3 regions of the Peribacillus phoenicis genome follow, and region 2 is predicted to be linked to each of the others. Evidence: riboswitches for the same ligand, from Rfam matches in the RefSeq annotation. Region 2 holds a riboswitch; each other region holds the start of a gene.
The links. A riboswitch is a leader RNA that binds a small molecule or an ion and turns the genes downstream of it on or off. The one in region 2 is predicted to bind S-adenosylmethionine.
Positions count from the first base shown of each region.

Region 1: another riboswitch for S-adenosylmethionine. It lies ahead of ABC374_RS23480 (methionine ABC transporter ATP-binding protein); the one in region 2 lies ahead of ABC374_RS05485 (Fur-regulated basic protein FbpA).
Region 3: another riboswitch for S-adenosylmethionine. It lies ahead of mmuP (S-methylmethionine permease); the one in region 2 lies ahead of ABC374_RS05485 (Fur-regulated basic protein FbpA).

Region 1 covers NZ_JBDFMF010000001.1:4,718,696-4,725,164, forward strand. Annotated here, with positions in the region: gene sufD (Fe-S cluster assembly protein SufD) at 1-337, opposite strand, end outside; gene sufC (Fe-S cluster assembly ATPase SufC) at 353-1,138, opposite strand; gene ABC374_RS28820 (YuzK family famiily protein) at 1,590-1,742, opposite strand; gene ABC374_RS23470 (MetQ/NlpA family ABC transporter substrate-binding protein) at 2,547-3,383, opposite strand; gene ABC374_RS23475 (methionine ABC transporter permease) at 3,399-4,067, opposite strand; gene ABC374_RS23480 (methionine ABC transporter ATP-binding protein) at 4,060-5,094, opposite strand; SAM riboswitch class I at 5,249-5,361, opposite strand; gene ABC374_RS23485 (O-acetylhomoserine aminocarboxypropyltransferase/cysteine synthase family protein) at 5,471-6,469, opposite strand, start outside.
Region 2 covers NZ_JBDFMF010000001.1:1,136,194-1,142,662, forward strand. Annotated here, with positions in the region: gene thiD (bifunctional hydroxymethylpyrimidine kinase/phosphomethylpyrimidine kinase) at 1-730, opposite strand, end outside; gene thiW (energy coupling factor transporter S component ThiW) at 699-1,220, opposite strand; gene tenA (thiaminase II) at 1,236-1,925, opposite strand; TPP riboswitch at 2,015-2,119, opposite strand; SAM riboswitch class I at 2,277-2,381, shown strand; gene ABC374_RS05485 (Fur-regulated basic protein FbpA) at 2,556-2,744, shown strand; gene ABC374_RS05490 (aspartyl-phosphate phosphatase Spo0E family protein) at 2,998-3,192, shown strand; gene ABC374_RS05495 (GNAT family N-acetyltransferase) at 3,261-3,767, opposite strand; gene ABC374_RS05500 (GDSL-type esterase/lipase family protein) at 3,987-4,688, shown strand; gene ABC374_RS05505 (ABC transporter ATP-binding protein) at 4,731-6,469, opposite strand, start outside.
Region 3 covers NZ_JBDFMF010000001.1:2,652,974-2,659,442, forward strand. Annotated here, with positions in the region: gene mmuM (homocysteine S-methyltransferase) at 1-640, opposite strand, end outside; gene mmuP (S-methylmethionine permease) at 637-2,025, opposite strand; SAM riboswitch class I at 2,109-2,211, opposite strand; gene ABC374_RS12950 (flavin reductase family protein) at 2,440-3,048, opposite strand; gene ABC374_RS12955 (alpha/beta hydrolase) at 3,066-3,674, opposite strand; gene ABC374_RS12960 (ring-cleaving dioxygenase) at 3,674-4,621, opposite strand; gene ABC374_RS12965 (ring-cleaving dioxygenase) at 4,646-5,623, opposite strand; gene ABC374_RS12970 (nitroreductase family protein) at 5,869-6,468, shown strand.

The DNA.
Region 1 (6,469 bases), 3.6 Mb from region 2:
AAATGACGCCTTGTTCTTTCACATTTGCTGACAGATTGATATGTGCCGGCGTATTATTGCGTTGGATGTATAAGTTTTCATTTTCTTCAATGATGGACTTAATTTCTTCCGGAAGCTCCTCTAAAGAGGCAAAAGCTTCACTCTCAACCGTATGAGTTTGGAAAGAAGTGAAATTCCATTTATCGATTTTCGTTTTATCCGGCTTTGGCATCGGGAGCTTTTCTAATTCAGAAAACGCTTGAATCCGAAGCTCGGATAGCCAAGCTGGATCATTATTTTTAGTTGAATAGGAGCTTATATCCTCTTGTTCAAACGGTAATTTCGTTTCTGTAGTCATTGCAAATCCTCCTACTTACGCTTCTTCGCCAACAGTTTCGTCTTCAATGCCCAATTCTTGTTTAATCCAGTCATAACCTTCCGCTTCCAAGCGGGCAGCAAGTTCAGGACCGCCTGATTTTACGACACGTCCTTGCATCATTACATGTACAAAATCAGGAGTGATGTAATTTAATAGACGTTGGTAGTGAGTGATGATCAAGCATCCAAAGTCTTCTCCGCGCATTTCGTTGATTCCTTTTGAAACGACTTTAAGTGCATCGATATCTAGACCTGAATCAATCTCATCCAAGATTGCAATTTTAGGTTGGATCATCATTAATTGAAGAATCTCGTTGCGTTTTTTCTCTCCGCCTGAGAAACCTTCATTCAAATAGCGTTGCGCCATATCTTCATCCATTTCAAGGAATTCCATTTTTTTGTCCATTTGACGGATGAATTTCATCAATGAAATTTCATCGCCTTCTTCACGGCGTGCGTTAATGGAAGAACGTAAGAAGTCTGCGTTTGTAACACCGCTGATTTCACTTGGATATTGCATAGCTAGGAATAGACCGACACGAGCGCGCTCGTCTACTTCCATCTCCAAAACATCTTCACCATCGAATGTGATGCTTCCGCTAGTTACCTCATATTTAGGGTGACCCATGATTGCTGATGATAAAGTGGATTTACCAGTTCCATTTGGTCCCATGATCGCATGGATTTCTCCACCTTTAACTTCAAGGTTTACCCCTTTTAAAATCTCTTTGCCTTCAATTGATACGTGAAGATCTTTAACCGTTAATGTAGAAGCTGACATAATAATACCTCCGTGAACTAATTCCAATTTTATTACCAGAAAGTAAAGATTACTTTCATTACTATAATTTACGTAAAAGCATTCTCACTTTATTCTCATTCCAATTTTATAACAAATCCAATTTGGAATCAACTAAATAGATAGGGGTTTCCACTTCGGCCATGTTAAAAACCTGTCCTATTCTTACAATACTAACAGATATAGCCTGTTTACTGCATATTCATACTTATTTTAGCTTTTGTTAAAATTATCTTATTATTCGGCAAATCTTCGTCCTTATTAATATATGTTCAAAGAATTTTATTGCAAGGTAAGAACGTTCCGCTTTAAAAAGAAAAAAATCGGACTGTCAGGTATTATGTAAGTATATCCAATAAGGAAACCCTTATTTTATGGACCACTTTCCATTTTACCTCTACAGGCCGATCTTTTAAAGAACTCTTTTATATGCTTAGCCGTGAATTTTGCGTTGAAGGTCCTGGACCATTTTGTTGCACTTTACATGTTCCCTATCCCGTTCTTTCTCAACCTCGATACGGAGGTCTAAGTTTCTACTGTACTCACTGTAGCCAATCCCATGTGAAGACTGCATCGCCTTTTCCATTTCGCTTGTTACATTTAAATCCAGAGTATTGATAGTGAACCATCCTTTCAAATTTGTGTATCATTTTTTTACCTTCATTATCTCTATACCCTTTCCTTTCCTGATTAAACATGAAAGTAATTAAATTAAGCCGCAGACTGAAACAAACTGGATCATCAATGAGTTTGTCTACAGTTTTTTAGGTTTTTAGGTTTTCAAAATTTGAACGTTACTTTCCACTTCAGGTACTCGCTTTCCGCGGGCGGTCCGGAAGCCTCCTCGGCGCTTTTGCGCCTGCGGGGTCTCCCCTGACTCGCTTTTCCCGCAGGGGTCTCATACCTTCCGTTCCAATCCACTAAGACTAAACAATCAGATAGAATCACTTTCACCTAAGGTTTCCAAAATGAAGTGCCTCACTTCTCTAAGTCCGGAAAAAATTATGAGCGACGCATTATGTAAAAGCTAAACGAACAAACCAGCTTGCTTATTCATTTATGCGGCAGCAGACCGTAACGATAGTAACACCCGGAAATACTCATGATACTCGTATTAAGAGCCTCTGATTGAACATGTGATTAAGAAAGTTAGAAAACCTGTAGCTGTTGACGCAGATTCCGCAACCATGGCTATGTGTAATATGAGCGTTTTGGTTGTTATCTCTGCCTATCGGCACTCAACAACAAATATAGAAGGCTATCGTGAGTACAAATCGCTTTAACTGCTTCAAATCCAATAAAAATCAAAAAGGTTTCGGAATGAGACCATTCCGAAACCTTTTTGTTTACAAACTGCGGTCTGAATTAAATCAGGTCGCCCATTCTTGAATTATTTATCCGCCGGTACAACTGCACCTTTGTATTCTTCAAGAATGAAATCTTGAATTTCTTTAGAATGCAATACTTCTACAAGCGCTTTGATTGCTTCTTTATTTTCGTCACCTTTGTTTACGGCAATGACATTCACATATGGTGATTCCGAATCTTCAATCGCAATCGAATCTTCAAGCGGATTCAAACCGGCGTCAATCGCATAGTTGGAGTTGATCAAGACTGCATCGCCTTCGCCACTCTCATAAATTTTAGGAAGCAGGGCCGCTTCATAATCGGCATCGAATTTAAGGTTTTTCTTATTTTCAACGATGTCTTTCGTTGTAGCCGTCGTTTTATCGATCCCTTCTTTCAAAGTGATCAGGCCATTCTTTTCCAAAAGGGATAAAGCGCGTCCATGATCAGCGACAGAGCTGCTCATAATGATTGTTGCGCCTTCCGGAAGTTTATCAATGCTTTTATATTTTTGTGAATATAGGGCAATCGGCTCGATATGGATTCCGCCAGCATTAACGAAGTCATATCCATTTTCTTTAATTTGCCCCTCTAAATATGGAATGTGTTGAAAGTAGTTAGCATCCAATTCCTTATCATTCAACGCCTTATTCGGTAAAACATAGTCCTGGAATGTTTCGATTTCCAATTCGATTCCTTTTTCTTTAAGAAGCGGCTTGGCTTCCTCAAGGATTTCAGCATGAGGAACATTGGATGCCCCTACAACTATTTTCTTCGATTCTTTTTCCGTATCACTGCCGCTTTTATCCTTTTCACTTCCACAAGCAGCCAAAGCGATAGATAACACTAAAATTAATGCAAATCCTAAAAACTTTTTCATCCTTTTCATCTCCCTTTATCTTTTGTCCAATTTAGATGTAATCACATCTCCAATAATTTGAATTATGAAGACGATAATTAGAATAACGATCGTCGCTACAAGCGTAACGTCATTTTGATTTCTTTGATAGCCGTCCAAATAGGCCAGATTACCAAGCCCGCCTGCGCCGATGACCCCGGCCATTGCGGTATATCCAACCAATGCAATCGATGTTACCGTAATCCCGGAAATAAGGGCAGGCATCGACTCTGGAAGAAGGACCTTCCAAATGATCGTGCTCGTTTTTGCCCCCATCGATTTAGCGGCTTCAATTACACCTTTATCGATTTCACGAAGGCCGATTTCAACCATACGCGCATAAAATGGTGCCGCACCGATAATAAGTGCCGGCAGTGCAGCGTTCTCTCCGATCATGGAACCGACAAGCGCTTTAGTGAAAGGAATGAGCAGCACGATCAAAATAAGAAATGGAATGGAACGGAATATATTGACGACAGCACTCATGACCCCGTTGACTGCCCGGTTTTCCCACATATTACCCTTCCCCGTCAGGAACAGGATCAATCCTAATATTATGCCTATAAAAAAGGTTGCCACTACAGAGACGCTTGTCATGTAAAGCGTTTCCCTCGTAGCTTCAATAATGTCTTCCCAATCAACATTCGGCAATAATTCTTCAAGCATGAGTAATCACCTCCACGCCTACCTGCTGTGCTTTAATGAATTCTATTGCGCGGAGCATTTCATCCTCTTTGCCATCAAGATGGATAAACAATGTTCCATATGAACCGCTTCTTGTTTGGGATATCTTACCTTGAACGATATTGACATCCAACTCGAAGTTACGTACAAGCTTGGTGATCAATGGGCTTTCTGCATGATCACCTACAAAGGTCAATTGAATCACTTTGCCTGCAGGATAGCGCTCGAGCAAATGGTCCATCGTTTCTTTCGTTTCTTCCGGTTCCGTTACCTGTTGCACGAAACGCTTCGTCATTTGTTCTTTAGGATTCTTGAAAACATCCAGGACAGGACCCTGTTCAACAACCTGCCCGCTTTCCATCACGGCGACGCGATGGCAGATTTTACGTATTACATGCATTTCATGTGTTATCAAGACGATCGTCAATCCCAGGCGCTGATTGATGTCAACAAGCAATTCGAGTATGGAGTCGGTAGTCTGCGGATCCAAGGCAGAAGTCGCTTCATCACACAGCAGCACTTTAGGGTCATTTGCCAGAGCCCTGGCTATTCCCACCCTTTGCTTTTGCCCTCCGCTTAATTGTGAAGGATAGGCCTTTTCCCTGCCTTCCAGTCCGACTAACTTGATCAATTCGTTCACACGCTTGGTTCGTTCAGGTTTAGAAACTCCTGCAATTTCCAATGGGAAAGATATATTCTCCTGAACGGTCCTTGACCATAATAGATTGAAATGTTGGAAAATCATGCTGATTTCTTGACGGGCCTTACGGAGCTGAGCGCCTTTAATTTTTGAAATTTCCTTCTCAGCCACCACAACGGATCCCTCTGTAGGTGTTTCCAACCCATTGAGCATTCTGATCAAAGTACTTTTCCCCGCTCCACTGTAACCGATAATACCGAAAATCTCGCCTTTATTTATTTCAACATTCACATTATTTACAGCCTTGATCGTCTCACTGTTTCCTTTTCCTGTTCGGAACAGCTTACTGACTTTCGTCAATGTAATCATTAATCCTCACCTCTTTTATCCAATAAAACCTATGAACTTAGTTGATTTCTCTACATTATTAGTCTGTTTCTCATATCATGCAAAGGGTTTCCCCCATTAAAATAGAAAAAACCTTTCTGCATGAGCAGAAAGGCAGGTGAAGAAACAGGCCTTCCTCTCATCTTCCAAAGTGATTAAACTTTGTGTGAATTGGCACCTTTCCAAGGAAATCTCCTTGTCGGTTGCCGGGTTTCATCGGGCACATCCCTCCACCTCTCTTGATAAGAGCTAATATATAGAATATTTGTACATCATTAAGTTCTTTAGTATGGTGAAATTTTATCATAGATAAAAAAGGAGCGCAATGTATATTATTTCTAGTACACAGAAACTTTACTTAAACCGTTTTGGATGTCAAGGAGACGATATTCGTCGCTTTTTCAATTGCCTGCTCCAAATCTTCTATTAAATCGTCTACATTTTCAATCCCAATGGATAAACGGACTTGATCAGCACTCACACCCGCTTTCGCAAGACCCGCCTCATTCAATTGTTGATGGGTCGTACTTGCTGGATGGATGATCAAGCTCTTCGCATCCCCCACATTCGCTACATGGGACCATAATTCCACCGAATTGATAAGCTTTGCGCCAGCTTCGCGATTACCTTGTATTCCAAAAGTCACGACAGATCCAGCTCCCTTAGGCAAATATTTATCCGCAAGGGCTTTATCGGGATGATCCTCATCACCAGGATGTGAAACCCAAGTCACGGCAGGGTGGTTTTTTAAATATTTAATGACAGACTTGGTGTTTGACAGATGCTCTTTCATCCTTACATGCAGTGTTTCAAGCCCAAGCGTAAACTGGAATGCACTTTGGGCACTTAGCGCAGGGCCTAAATCACGAAGTAACTGCACTCGGGCTTTCGTTATGAATGCAGCAGGTCCAACTGCCTCGGCGTATACCAGATTGTCGTAGCTTGGGTCAGGCTCCGTGAAGCCAGGATAATTTGGCGAGTTCCAATCGAATTTCCCTCCATCCACGATGACACCGCCCAGCGTGGTTCCATTTCCCAGAAGCCATTTTGTAGCGGAATGGATGACAATATCCGCTCCAAAATCAATTGGTCTGCATAGATATGGTGTCGCGAAGGTATTATCAATGATCAAAGGTATTCCGGCATCATGGGCGATTTTCGCTACCGCTTCAATATCAAGCACCCTCAAACTTGGATTTCCGATCGTTTCAGCAAAAATGGCTTTAGTTCTTGGCGTTATCGCCCTTTTGAAATTTTCAGGGTCATCGGGAGAAACGAACTTCACTTTAATCCCATATTTAGGAAGAGTATTTTCAAAAAGGTTATACGTACCGCCATATAATGTAGAGGCTGAAAC
Region 2 (6,469 bases):
AACTATTGCGTATCGCTTCAGAAATATAAGTCTTGGCCTGTTCAATCGACTCTTGCAATGGCAGTCCATTAGCCAGGTTTGATGTAATGGCGGATGATAGGGTACAGCCCGTACCATGAGTGTTTTTTGTATGTATGCGCTCTCCCTTGATCCAGTGGAAGTCAGTTCCATCATAAAAAAGATCATTTGGATTTCCCGCTGCATGGCCCCCTTTAAGTAAAACGGCTTTGGGGCCCATTTCTTGTATTGAAATGCATGCCCTGTAGAAATCTTGTTTCGTCCGAATCGACAAGCCAGTAAGCACTTCCGCTTCCGGTACATTTGGTGTTACAAGTGTTGCAAGCGGAAGCAAATCCATTTTTAAGGCGGAGACAGCCTTTTCGTCGAGCAAGTGGTGGCCGCTTTTGGAAATCATGACAGGGTCAAGGATAACGATGGCAGGCATGAAGGTTTTAAGGGACGCAGCGACTGTTTCCACGATTTCTTTTGATCCAAGCATGCCTATTTTTACTGCATCGACAGGAATATCTTCAAAGATAGCTGCAATTTGGTCCGATATGATAGCTGTTTCAATTGGCTGTACTGAACGGACTTCCATTGTGTTTTGTGCGGTAACGGCTGTTATGGCAGACATTCCAAAGACCCCATGTGCAGAAAATGTTTTTAAATCCGCTTGTATTCCAGCACCGCCCCCTGAATCAGAACCGGCGATGGTTAATGCTGTTTTCATAAAAAAACCCCTTCATATAATTATTTTTTAGAAGTATTTTAAGTAATATGAAAGCTAAAATCGCTCCTGCGAATGAACTGAGCATAAAAGCCGGTAAAAAACCAAAAAGAGCAGCTTTTTCTCCCAATAGGAGAATGGCAAGTGGATAACAGGCCAGGGAACCGAGAATGCCGGTCCCGATCACTTCACCTAAACAAGCGAATTTTAAGCTTTGTGTTTTTCGATAAAGGATGGCAGCCAAAAGTGCACCGATCATGCTGCCGGGAAAGGCGAATATTGAACCGGTACCAGACATGTTTCTAATGATGGAAACTAAGGAAGCTTGTGTCACAGCATAAGCAGGCCCCAATAGAACGGCCGTGAGGACATTTGCCAGATGCTGAATAGGAAAGACCTTTGCAAATCCTGCAGGGATGAAAATAAATGAACTGGTCAGCGTCGTTATAGCCGTGATCATGGCAGTCAACGTCAGTTTCTTGATGGGATTCATCATCATGTCTGCGACCTACAGCGGCCAATCCTGCTCATTTTGAACCATATCCCAGAATAAATATTCATATCGGGAAGTAACCAAAAAGTGCTTTTCTAATCTAAGAAGTTCCTTTTCTGGCATGCCTTCCGTCAATTCTTCCAACAATGCGATCAGCCACTTGTGTGCTTCCCCGAATTCAGGTGATGAATAGGACCTTATCCAATCTGCGTAGCGATTGTTTTCCAATGCTGCTCCATTTTGTTCTTTTAGTAGCAAACCGATTTCATAATAATCCCAAGCGCAGGGCAGGAGACAGGCGATCAAGTCTGCCAAAGTCCCATGCTGAGCTGCATTTAGCATGTAACCTGTATAGGCTAGAGTGGTGGGAGTAGGTTCTGTTTCTTCCAATTCCTTGGCACTGATCCCGAATTCGGAAGCATATTGCCGATGGGTATCCATTTCCACTTGAAGGGTTTCATTTAAAATGCTCGCAAACTTTGCCATGGTTTCGATGTTATGAGCTTTGATGACACCTAAAGCAAAGAGCTTGGAATAATCCATGAGATAGATATAGTCCTGCTTCAGGTAATAGGCAAATTTCTTTTCAGGAAGCGTGCCGTTTCCAATTGCCTGGACAAAGGGATGTGAATGGTTCCTTTTCCAAATCTCTTTTGCCCGTGCATGAAGTCTATAACTGAATGTTTCTGTTTTAATATTCTCCATTGTTCATCCTCCTTTAGAATGGTTCCCGTTGATAATGAAAAACCCCGTTCCTGAATACGGAACGGGGTAGATGGATATAGTCTGTAAATGGACGATATCATCCACTTCCCTCCGCCGGTATGAGCCGGTTCAGGTTCAAAGGGTCCGGAACTATTTCCATCTCAGTCTTAAAAAAGACTCCCCTAGTGGTGTGAATTGTATGTAATTACTGACATCATATCAGAAAGACAAGAAAATGCAACCCGTATTTGAAGAGAGAGCACATTATGTCCAGGAAAAAAGGGAGAACCAGGTAATTGACTTTTGATGATTATTAGGATAGAATCATTTCTACATCATTTATATATCGAATTCTTATCCAGAGAGGTGGAGGGACTTGGCCCAAAGAAACCTCGGCAGCGGACCCGTTTTGGGAACTGTGCTAAATCCAACAAGCATATGCTTGGAAGATAAGAAGAGCCGTACGGACACTGTCAGCCTCTTCTTGAATTAGAAGGGGCTTTTATTTTTGGAAATAACGTTTAGTGACATAATAGAAAAGGTATATATAATTTGGTGAAAATCAAACAAGTTGATAAAGTTAGCTAACTAGAAGCAGGCTCTAGGATGACTAGGAAAGGAGCCATTTACATGGCAGAATTATTTAAGAGGATTGAACAGAGGAAGGCAAAGCTCATTGAAGAGCTATTGGCCAATGGAGTATACAAAACCTCTGATGAAAGGCACCTTTATGATGCCCCATTAAAAGTGCTCGAAGATGAATATAGGATAGTTATAAATAGACCTAATAACGAGTCACCTTCTGAATGGATGACATAGTAAGCGATGGACTATATTTTGGGTTCCTGGATAAGGTATATGATGTAAGCATTCACAGTCTACACTAGTGGATGCTTTTTTGGGTTTAATAGAAAATGACATAAAATATACATAATTAAAGAATAAAGTAGGTGTTTTGTCACATTTGACCTATAAAATAACACATTTTATTTCTGGAAAATAGTTGATTTTAACTAGTAGTTTCATTATGATGAAAGTGTAAAAAAATTGAATAAATGGGAGGTGGCATATAATGCCTTGCCGTAAGGTAACTATAGAAAGAATTGAAGAAAAGAGACAGGAAATGTTCAAATTAGCAGCAAGTTACGGCTTAACAAGTCTGCTAACTGTTCAAGCCAGTCAAGAATTGGATACACTATTAAATGCGTTAGCAAGTAAAAGAGAGTCTGAATATTTTTCCCTCCAAAAAGCATATCGTTATTTTTAAATTAGCCAATTCGACCTGTATTAATTTGAAAAAGCTACTGCTCAAGGCAATAGCTCTAAAGAATTATATTAAATATCGACACGTTTACCGAGAATGATCAAATCCCGCTCAATGCCATCCAGCTCGGCAACTTGAGGTAAATGTGCCCATTCTTCAAACCCGAATTTGGAAAAAAGCTTAAGGCTCGGTATATTGTGGGCGAAAATGAAACCCAATATAGTCTTAATACCTAATTTTGGACTCAATTCAATTGCCTTTTGAATCGAAATTTGTCCGATTCCTTTTCCCCGGAAATAATCATCAATATAAATGCTGATTTCGGCAGTGAAATTATATGCCGGTCGGCCATAGAAGGATTGAAAGCTCATCCATCCAGCAGTTTTCCCTTCTATAGTAATGATATATAGCGGTCTACTTTCTGAATGATGTTCCTCAAACCATTTAACCCTCGATTGAACGGATACAGGCTCCGTATCCGCCGTGACCATTCTTGAAGCAATTGTCGAATTATATATTTCAACAATTCTGGGTAGATCAGATAGTTCTGCCTCTCTAAACTCTATGTGCTCTTCCATGATTTAAACTCCTAACTATCATTTATTCAATCTCCAGAATGAAGGGTAATCCCGTTTTTTGTTTAAGGGACGGTAAATGACACTCAATCCATTGAAAGTTTTTTATTATCATACACTCTTTACTCTTTATCTGACAATTCCTTTTTTATGTTACGTCTGCAGGTTTTTGGGGTATGTAAAGGATTAAATACTTCTAGTAAAAAGACAGAGGAGAACCAAATGAAAAAATTGTTAGTTTTTTTGATTATAGTACTGGTTATATGTTTTGCTGCATATGAATTTCAGGCCTCGGAGTCGGAAGATGTGCAAAGGGTGATGGCTTTTGGAGATTCGTTAACCTATGGAAAAGGGGATAAGGACGGGGAAGGATATATAGAAGGCCTGGAGGATGAATTGAATAACCCGGAATCGGAACAAAAGGTGAGTTTTTGGAATTACGGTATAAAAGGCCAGGAAACGGATGGGGTGATGAAACAGCTTGATGATTACCGCATTAAAACGAAACTTGATGAAGCCGATACTTTCATCGTTTATATCGGAACGAATGACTTGATCAATAGTAACGGCGGGGACTTGGAGAAAATCAGTGATCGTAAAATCAATGAGGGTAAACGGGAGTATATCAACCATCTGAAAAAGATTACGGCAACACTGATAAAGGCAAACGATAAAGCGGATATTCTGGTAGTGGGACTATATAACCCTATTAAAGGAAATCAAAAACTTGAAAAGCACATTCGCGATTATAACCAGTCAATAAAGGGAATAGCGGATAAAGACAAAAGGATGTTATTCATTCCTACGAATGATCTTTTTGAAGGTAAAAAGAAAACAGAGTATTTCAGTGATAAGTTACATCCGAACGAAAAAGGGTATCAGCTCATTGCGAATCGGGTTTTGAAAAGTTATGATTTCAAATGAAAGCAAAAATGCACAGAAAGACATTCTGTGCATTTTTGCTTGCTAGGAATTTAATATGGCTTTTAGTTGCGGGAACTGCAAGTCATGGAGCTGCTTGTATCTGCCGTCGTTTTGCAATAACTGTTCATGTGTTCCTTTTTCATGAACCTGCCCTTTTTCCAGGACAATTATTTGATCGGCATCATGAATGGTCGATAAACGATGTGCAATGACTATTGAAGTCCGGTTTATCAATAAACGTGACAAAGCTTCCTGTATCAAATGTTCGGATTCTGTATCCAAGGCCGCCGTTGCTTCATCGAGAATGATGATTTGCGGATTTTTCAAAAGTGCCCTGGCAATGGCAATGCGCTGTTTTTGTCCGCCTGAAAGCTTGACTCCGCGCTCTCCAATTTGAGAATCATAACCATCAGGAAAGGCACTGATAAAGTCATGCGCATTTGCTGCTTTGGCGGATTTGATGATTTCATCATCTGTAGCATCAAGTTTTCCATACACGATGTTATCACGGATGGAACCGTTGAATAAAATGATATCCTGGGAGACAACTCCCATTTGTCCCCTTAATGATTTCAGTGATACATTTTTGATATCATGGCCATCCATTTTAATAGTTCCATCTTGCGGATCATAAAATCGGATCAAAAGGCTCGTGATGGTCGATTTTCCTGCACCAGAGGAGCCGACCAGAGCGGTTACTTGACCAGCTTTCATGGTCAGGTTTAAATTGCTGAGCACGGGAACACCCTCATCATATGCAAAATCAACACATTGAAATTCAATTTGCTTTTTTATGGAAGGGAGTTCAATGGCATTTCCCTTGTCACTTATTTCAGGTTGAGTTTCCAATATTTCATTTATCCGCTCAAAGGCGGCGGCTGATTGCTGGACAATGCTGATGACCCGGCTAAAATTGCGAACGGGACTCTGCAGCAACCTTAAATAGGCGAGGAAGGCAACTATTAATCCTATTGTGAATTCACCTTCCATCACTTGCCAAGCACCGAACACAATGACTGCTACAAGACCGATATTGTTCAATAAATCAATAATCGGACCGAACATGGAACGTAGCCGAACGGACTTAACGTTTGCAGCCATATTTTCCTGATTACGCTCGGCAAACCGCCTTGATTCGAACTCTTCATTTGTAAAAGATTGAATGAGCCGCATTCCTGAAATGGAATCCTGTAACTGGTTGCTGACATCTCCTGCGGAACTTTGCACAGACCTAAATGACATCCTGATGCGTTTCCCGAATACCCTTGTGATATAGAACATGAACGGGAATGTAAAAAGAAGGACAATGGTCAGCTTCCAGTTAATGAAAAGCATGTATACCGCCACGGCAATGAAAGTCACCGTATCTGTCAAGACTTGGAGCATGCTCGAAGAAATGAGCTGCTGCAGTAAGTTGACATCATTGGTCAACCGGGACATTAAGTCACCAGTACGGTTTTTGTCAAAGAATTTCATATCCAGTGTTTGAATATGGTCATACATGCTATTCCGTATATCCATAATAGCCTTTTGACCGACCTTGGAAACGATATAGCTGTTAAAGTAGTTCAGTAAAGCCAATAAGATGCTAGCACAAAGAATTCCTGTGCCAATCCAGATTAACAAATCATATCTTTTTTCGGGAATGACTTTATCAATCGTAAACTGCGTCAACTGGGGGATGGAGAACTCAAGCAATGAAATGAAAAGCATTATACATAAAGTCAAAGTGCAAAACTTCCATTTGGATGGTACCCGATTGAACATTTGTTTGAGCATCA
Region 3 (6,469 bases), 1.5 Mb from region 2:
CTTCGAGTAAAGTGCCGTCACTTATCGCTTTTTCATTTTTCAATGAAAAGGATAGCCAAGCATACACTTCTGGATAATCCTTCAATAATGAATATAATACTTTTGCTTCTTGCAGGGAAGGAATCGTTTCAAATGCTAAAAGGTCAGCTCCTGCTTCAATCAACGCTGATATCCGTGAGCGATGAAATGCCGTTAAAGTTTCATCCGATACACCATAGTTTCCTATATACTCCGAACCATCTGCAAGATAAGCCCCATAAGGGCCAACAGATGCAGCAACCAATGGCTTAGGCCTAAGCGTTTGGTTTTCTTCCTTCCAAAATTCATCTCTTGCTTTTCTTGCGAGTAAAACCGTTTTCCGGATTAGCTCCAAAGCCTCTTTTTCTTGTATTCCGCGGAGGGCGAAACCTTCAACAGTGGCTTGGTAGCTAGCCGTAATCGCACAGTCCGCTCCAGCACGAAAGTAGTCAGAATGCACTTGATAAATCACTTCTGGATTTTCAAGTAATACACGTGCAGACCAGAGCGGGTCGTCCAAATCACATCCATGCCTCTCTAGCTCTGTAGCTAAAGCTCCGTCCAAAATCATGACTGAATGATCTCGTAAAATAGCGTCAATTGGGTTAGTTTTATTGTTCATGATCTACTCCTCTTTTCTTTATATGTTTTTGTCACATAATAACTTCCATAGCAAAACAAAATAAATGGAATGCCACAATATAGTGCAATTCGTTGTGTAGGATCAAATGCAATTCCTATACAAGAAGCCAGGCATAGCATAAAAGAAACGATTGGTACGAGTGGATATAATGGCGTTCGATAAGCCAAGTCATTTACTGAATTTCCTTCTTTTATATATCGTCTGCGAAATCGAAACTGTGACACGCTAATACTCATCCAAACTATAACCACGGCTAGACCAGAAATCGATACAAGCACTATGTAAACAGTATCCGGTGCAATAATACTCGAGAACAGGGCTAAGCAGCCGCCCAACATACTGAAAAGGACTGCATTTAGCGGAACTCCCCGTTTTGTCAATTTTGCAAATATTGGTGATATAGTTTCCTTATCTGCAAGTGACCAAAGCATTCTGGATGATGCATACAGTCCTGAGTTTGCAGCAGATAAAATGGCAGTTAATATAACAAAGTTCATAATATCCGCTGCATATGGCACACCAATCCGTTCAAGAACTGCCACAAAGGGGCTTTCTAATACGCTTGCATCCGAAATAGGCAATAATGCGGACAATACAACGATGGTTCCTACAAAAAAGATAATCAATCTCCATAATGTCATACGGATTGCCTTTGGTATCGTTTTTTCTGGATTCACAGTTTCTCCAGCTGCAATTCCGATTAATTCAGTTCCAGAGAATGCGAAATTCACCGCAAGCATCGTCATTAGAATGGCAAAAGCACCATTCGGAAATAAACCTTCACTTGTAAAATTGGAGAATAACGGAGCAGATTGTGAATGAATTATTGGAATAAAACCTAGCATTGCCGCTGCTCCCAAAATAATAAAAATTACAATGGCAAATACCTTAATAGACGCAAACCAGAATTCGGATTCAGCGAAAAATTTAACGGTCCACGCGTTTAATGCCAAGACCAATATGGTAAATAGTGCACTCCATATCCAGACATTGATTGATGGAAACCATCTCTGCATCAACAATCCTGCAGCCGTGAATTCCGAACCTAGTGCAACAGTCCAAGTTAGCCAATACAACCAGGCTACTGTATACCCTGTCCCAGGACCTATGTATTTAGCTGAGTAGCTATGAAACGCACCTGTCTCGGGCATATGTACTGCCAGTTCACCCAGACATAGCATGACTAGATAAACCACTAATGCCCCAATCAGATACGAAAGGATGGTGCCAAATGGGCCAGCCTGTTGAATCGTATAACCCGAACTTAAGAATAAACCTGTTCCAATCACCCCGCCAAGCGATAGCATTATTATATGCCGTGCCTGCATTTTCCTTTGAAAATCATGATTCCTTTTGTTCTCCATTCTTACTCTCCTTTATCTTGCATCCAGAAAAAACGAAAACGCACTCTAAAAAAGAGTGCGTTACTGACAAATAAACACGTACGGTCTTATCTATCAAGGTTTCACCCCCTGGAATTAGCACAGTGTCATTGCAGACCTGTTGCTGAGGTTTCATAGGGCCAGTCCCTCCACCTCTCTGGATAAGAAATTATTTTTTTATAACTTTATCAATCTATGCAAAAATTGTCAAGTTTTGTTTCGGTTTGTAAAGACTTCCTTTAAAATCCAAACGATCATCGCACCTTTGGCATAGATATGAACTTGTTTTTGGAACAGTCGCTTACAGTATTAGAATTGCAGATAATGCTAACCGGGAATAATTTTAAAAAAATGACGACACCTTAAAAGATGACGCCATTTTTTCTTTCTTATTCCTTAAGGTCGTTGTATTTCAAATAATTCCCCTAGTTTTGTATAAGTATGACCCGCTAATCTTGCTACAGGTTTTAGCCCATTCTGGTCAATCCGGCCATTATGGTAAATCTCCTGCTCTATATGATAGCAGACTATTTTCCCTATCAATAAATCACAACCAGGTTTATTCTTGGAACCTGCCAATGGTATCGCATGCTCCAATGTGCATTCAAAGCGTACCTTCGCTTCTTGCAATCCTGGTACCGACACCTTCTCACTAACAGCCTGAGTGAAATTGGTAAGACCCAATTCACTTTCGTCAGACGGGAGTTCCTTGGCCGTTCGATTTGCATCAGCAACATTATCTTCATCAGTGATATGAACAACGAATTCACCTGTTTGAATTGCATTTCGGGCAGTGTCCTTCGAAACTCCTTCTTTCCGTTGAACAGAAATAGAAATCATAGGAGGATTGGAACTGACTATGTTAAAAAAACTGAACGGAGCTATATTGATTGTACCGGTTTCGGATTGTGTCGTAACCAGGGCTATTGGTCTCGGTATGATGCTTCCAGTCAAAAACTTATAATTCTCCCGTTCAGTAAGACTTTCAGGATTAACTGAAATCATCTTCATCCCTCCCATTCTTATAAAAAGTTCTTTTGAAACCATGAACTTGCTGCATCAACCTCTGAACGTGTTAACTGATGACCGTAATTTTCCCAGTGAACATCCACCGCAGCACCAGCTTGCAGTAAAATTTGATTAAGTTCATCAGTTTCTGCTGCCGGGCAAATCGGATCGTTTTTACCTGCAGCAATGAATACAGGTATATCCGAAAGGGACGGCAAAGCAATCCCGCGTCTAGGCACCATTGGATGATGAAGAATCGCTCCTTTTAATGCCCCTTCAAAATGGAACATCAAACTTGCTGCTATGTTTGCACCATTAGAATAACCTAATGCCACCACTCTGTCACGATCGAAGTCATATTGTCCGGACGCTGATTCCAAGAAGTCATAAAGCTCCTTCGTACGGAAAATCAAATCTTCTTCATCAAAAACTCCTTCAGCCAGCCGGCGGAAATAACGGGGCATTCCGTTTTCAAGTACATTTCCCCGTACGCTGAGTACGGATGATCCCGGTGAAACCATTTCAGATAATGGCAAGAGATCCGTTTCCGTTCCTCCAGTGCCATGTAAAAGCAAAAGCAACGGTGCATCTGGATTACTTCCTTTTTGAAAAATATGCTTCATCATTTATCCTCCTCTAGTACTCTCGGCACTGCCGGCAGTAACGTTTTTTCCATGATCTCCCTTTTTTCTTCAAGCCAGGGCGGCAGCATTAATTTACTACCCATCGTTTCCTTCGTTTCATCATGAGCAAAGCCAGGTGGATCTGTGGCAATTTCAAAGAGTATGCCTCCATCTTCCCTGAAATAAATGGCATCGAAGTATTGGCGGTCTGTAAAGGGTGTCACGCCATAGCCATGGTTTGCGATATGCTCCCTCCATTCTTTATGATCTTCATTATCGCTTGCACGCCATGCAAGATGATGGACAGTTCCCACTCCGATTTTCCCATTTGGCAAAACAGTTTTTTTAACATCTACCAAATTTCCGATGTCCGATGTGGATTTGAAGCGGATGAAATCACCCTCTTCCCCCATCTTTTGCAAACCCATCACTTCCTCTAATAGTTCCATCGTTTTGATCGGTTTCGACGTCAATAATACCGCACCGCCGAATCCCTTGATCGCCTTGTCAGCTGGTACACCGCCGAATGACCACTCGCTATTTTTACCTTCTTTACGCTCAACCAGTTCAAGTTGCAATCCATGTGGATCCTGAAATCCCAGATAATCCTCGCCGAAGCGTGAGATCTTTTCAAAGTCAATATTAAATTTACCCAAGCGCGTTTCCCAGAAGCCCATTGAACCTTCCGGAACGGCATATGTTGTAATCCCCACTTGTCCGGAGCCAATTGTCCCTCGGTATGCCCCAGGCCAAGGAAAGAAAGTGATGATAGTGCCCGGTGAACCTGATTCATCTCCGAAATATAAATGATAGGTGCCTGGATCATCAAAATTAACGGTTTTCTTCACCATACGCATTCCCAGCACTCCAGCATAAAAATCCACATTCTCTTGAGGATTGCCTACAATTGCGGTTATATGATGTATTCCTGCATTTTGGTTTTGCATGCCGATTACTTCCTTTCCCGTTGATTAATTTGTTGATTTTGTATTCAGTGGTTTTAAATTCGATTCAATATCCTTTCTTTTTGATTCTAAAAATGGCGGCAGGGCAAGGTTCTCACCTAGGTGCTGCTCTGCTTCATCCACTGCAAAACCAGGTCCATCAGTAGCTAGTTCAAATAATATGCCATTCGGCTCCCTAAAATACAGTGAACGAAAATAAAAGCGGTCCACATATCCAGAGTTCACGAATTTTGATTCACTAATTTTTTCTATCCATTTTCTCAGTTCTTCTTCATTATCCACCCGAAAGGCAACATGGTGTACTCCACCCCTCCCCAACCTTTCCCGAGGAATGTCATTCCTTTCTTCAATATGAAGTTCCGCTCCTGTTCCTCCCTCACCTGTCTCGTAAACGACAATTGGATTTTGCCCCCTAATTGAAGAAGGATATGTGCCTGATTTCCTGAACCCCAATACCTCGGAAAGAACAATTTCTGTTTGTTCAATATTAGGTACAGTAAGTCTTACCGGTCCTAACCCAAGGATGGAAAACTCTTTCGGTACCGGGCTTCCAACCCATGGTGATCCTCCCTGAACGCCGTTATTATCCTGATCGGAAACTAGAAGTAGCCTCTGCCCTTCAGGATCTTTAAAAGAAAGCACCTTCCTTTCAAAACGGCTCGATATTTCATCATGCTCAACATTGAATTCCACAAACCGTTTTTTCCAATATCCTAGAGCTTCATCATCTCTAACCCTTAAAGAAATTTCTGAAATGCTATTGTTTCCCTCATGAGTGCGGGCAGCATTGGGAATTTCAAAAAACGTCAATTCCGTACCCGGAGAACCAATTTGATCTCCATAAAATAAGTGATACACACGAACATCATCTTGATTCACCGTTTTTTTGATTAATCGCATCCCTAAGACTTTTGTGTAGAAATCAAAGTTTTTTCCCGCTTTAGCTGTAATCGCCGAAACATGATGTAATCCTTTTAATTCCATCCTTACCACTCCTATCTTTATAAATCTCCCCTTACAGAGATGAAATAATCCGTAAATAATATCTCGAATTCGAGGTATTTAACCAAACATATAATACTTTTAATAAAAATATCTTGATTTAAAGATAAATGACAGCGATAAATTTGTCAACCATTTTCATTCAAATAATTTCACCCGTATACACTTTTCATAAAATAATAAAATCAGGTCAAAATAAGTCGGTATAATGAATGGAGGTTTGATATATGGCTAAAGATTTTTTTAGCGCAATTGAAGATAGACGCTCTTATTATTCCCTTAGCAAGGAACGTGTTGTCCCTAATAAAAGGATTAAAGAAGTTATCGATCATGCCGTTCAATATTCCCCTTCCGCTTTCAACTCCCAAAGTGCAAGAGTGATTGTTTTAACTGGTCAAAGCCACGACCAATTATGGGATATCACGAAAAACACATTAAGAAAAGCTGTCGGTGACAAAGATTTTGAAAAAACGGAAGAAAAAATGAAGTCATTTATAAATGGTTATGGTACGGTTTTATTCTTTGAAGACCAGGCCATTATAACAAGGCTTCAAGAACAATTCAAAACGTATGCCGAAAACTTTCCGATTTGGTCGAACCAATCGTCTGCCATTTTACAATTTGTCGTATGGACTTCCTTGGAAATTGAGGGTTTTGGTGCAAGCCTTCAGCATTATAATCCTTTAATCGATGACGAAGTGAGAAAAACATGGGATATATCACGCGATTGGAAACTCATCGCTCAGATGCCCTTTGGAAAACCCACTGCAGAGCCTGGTGATAAAGACTTCACACCACTTGAAGAACGAGTGAAATATTATCAATGAT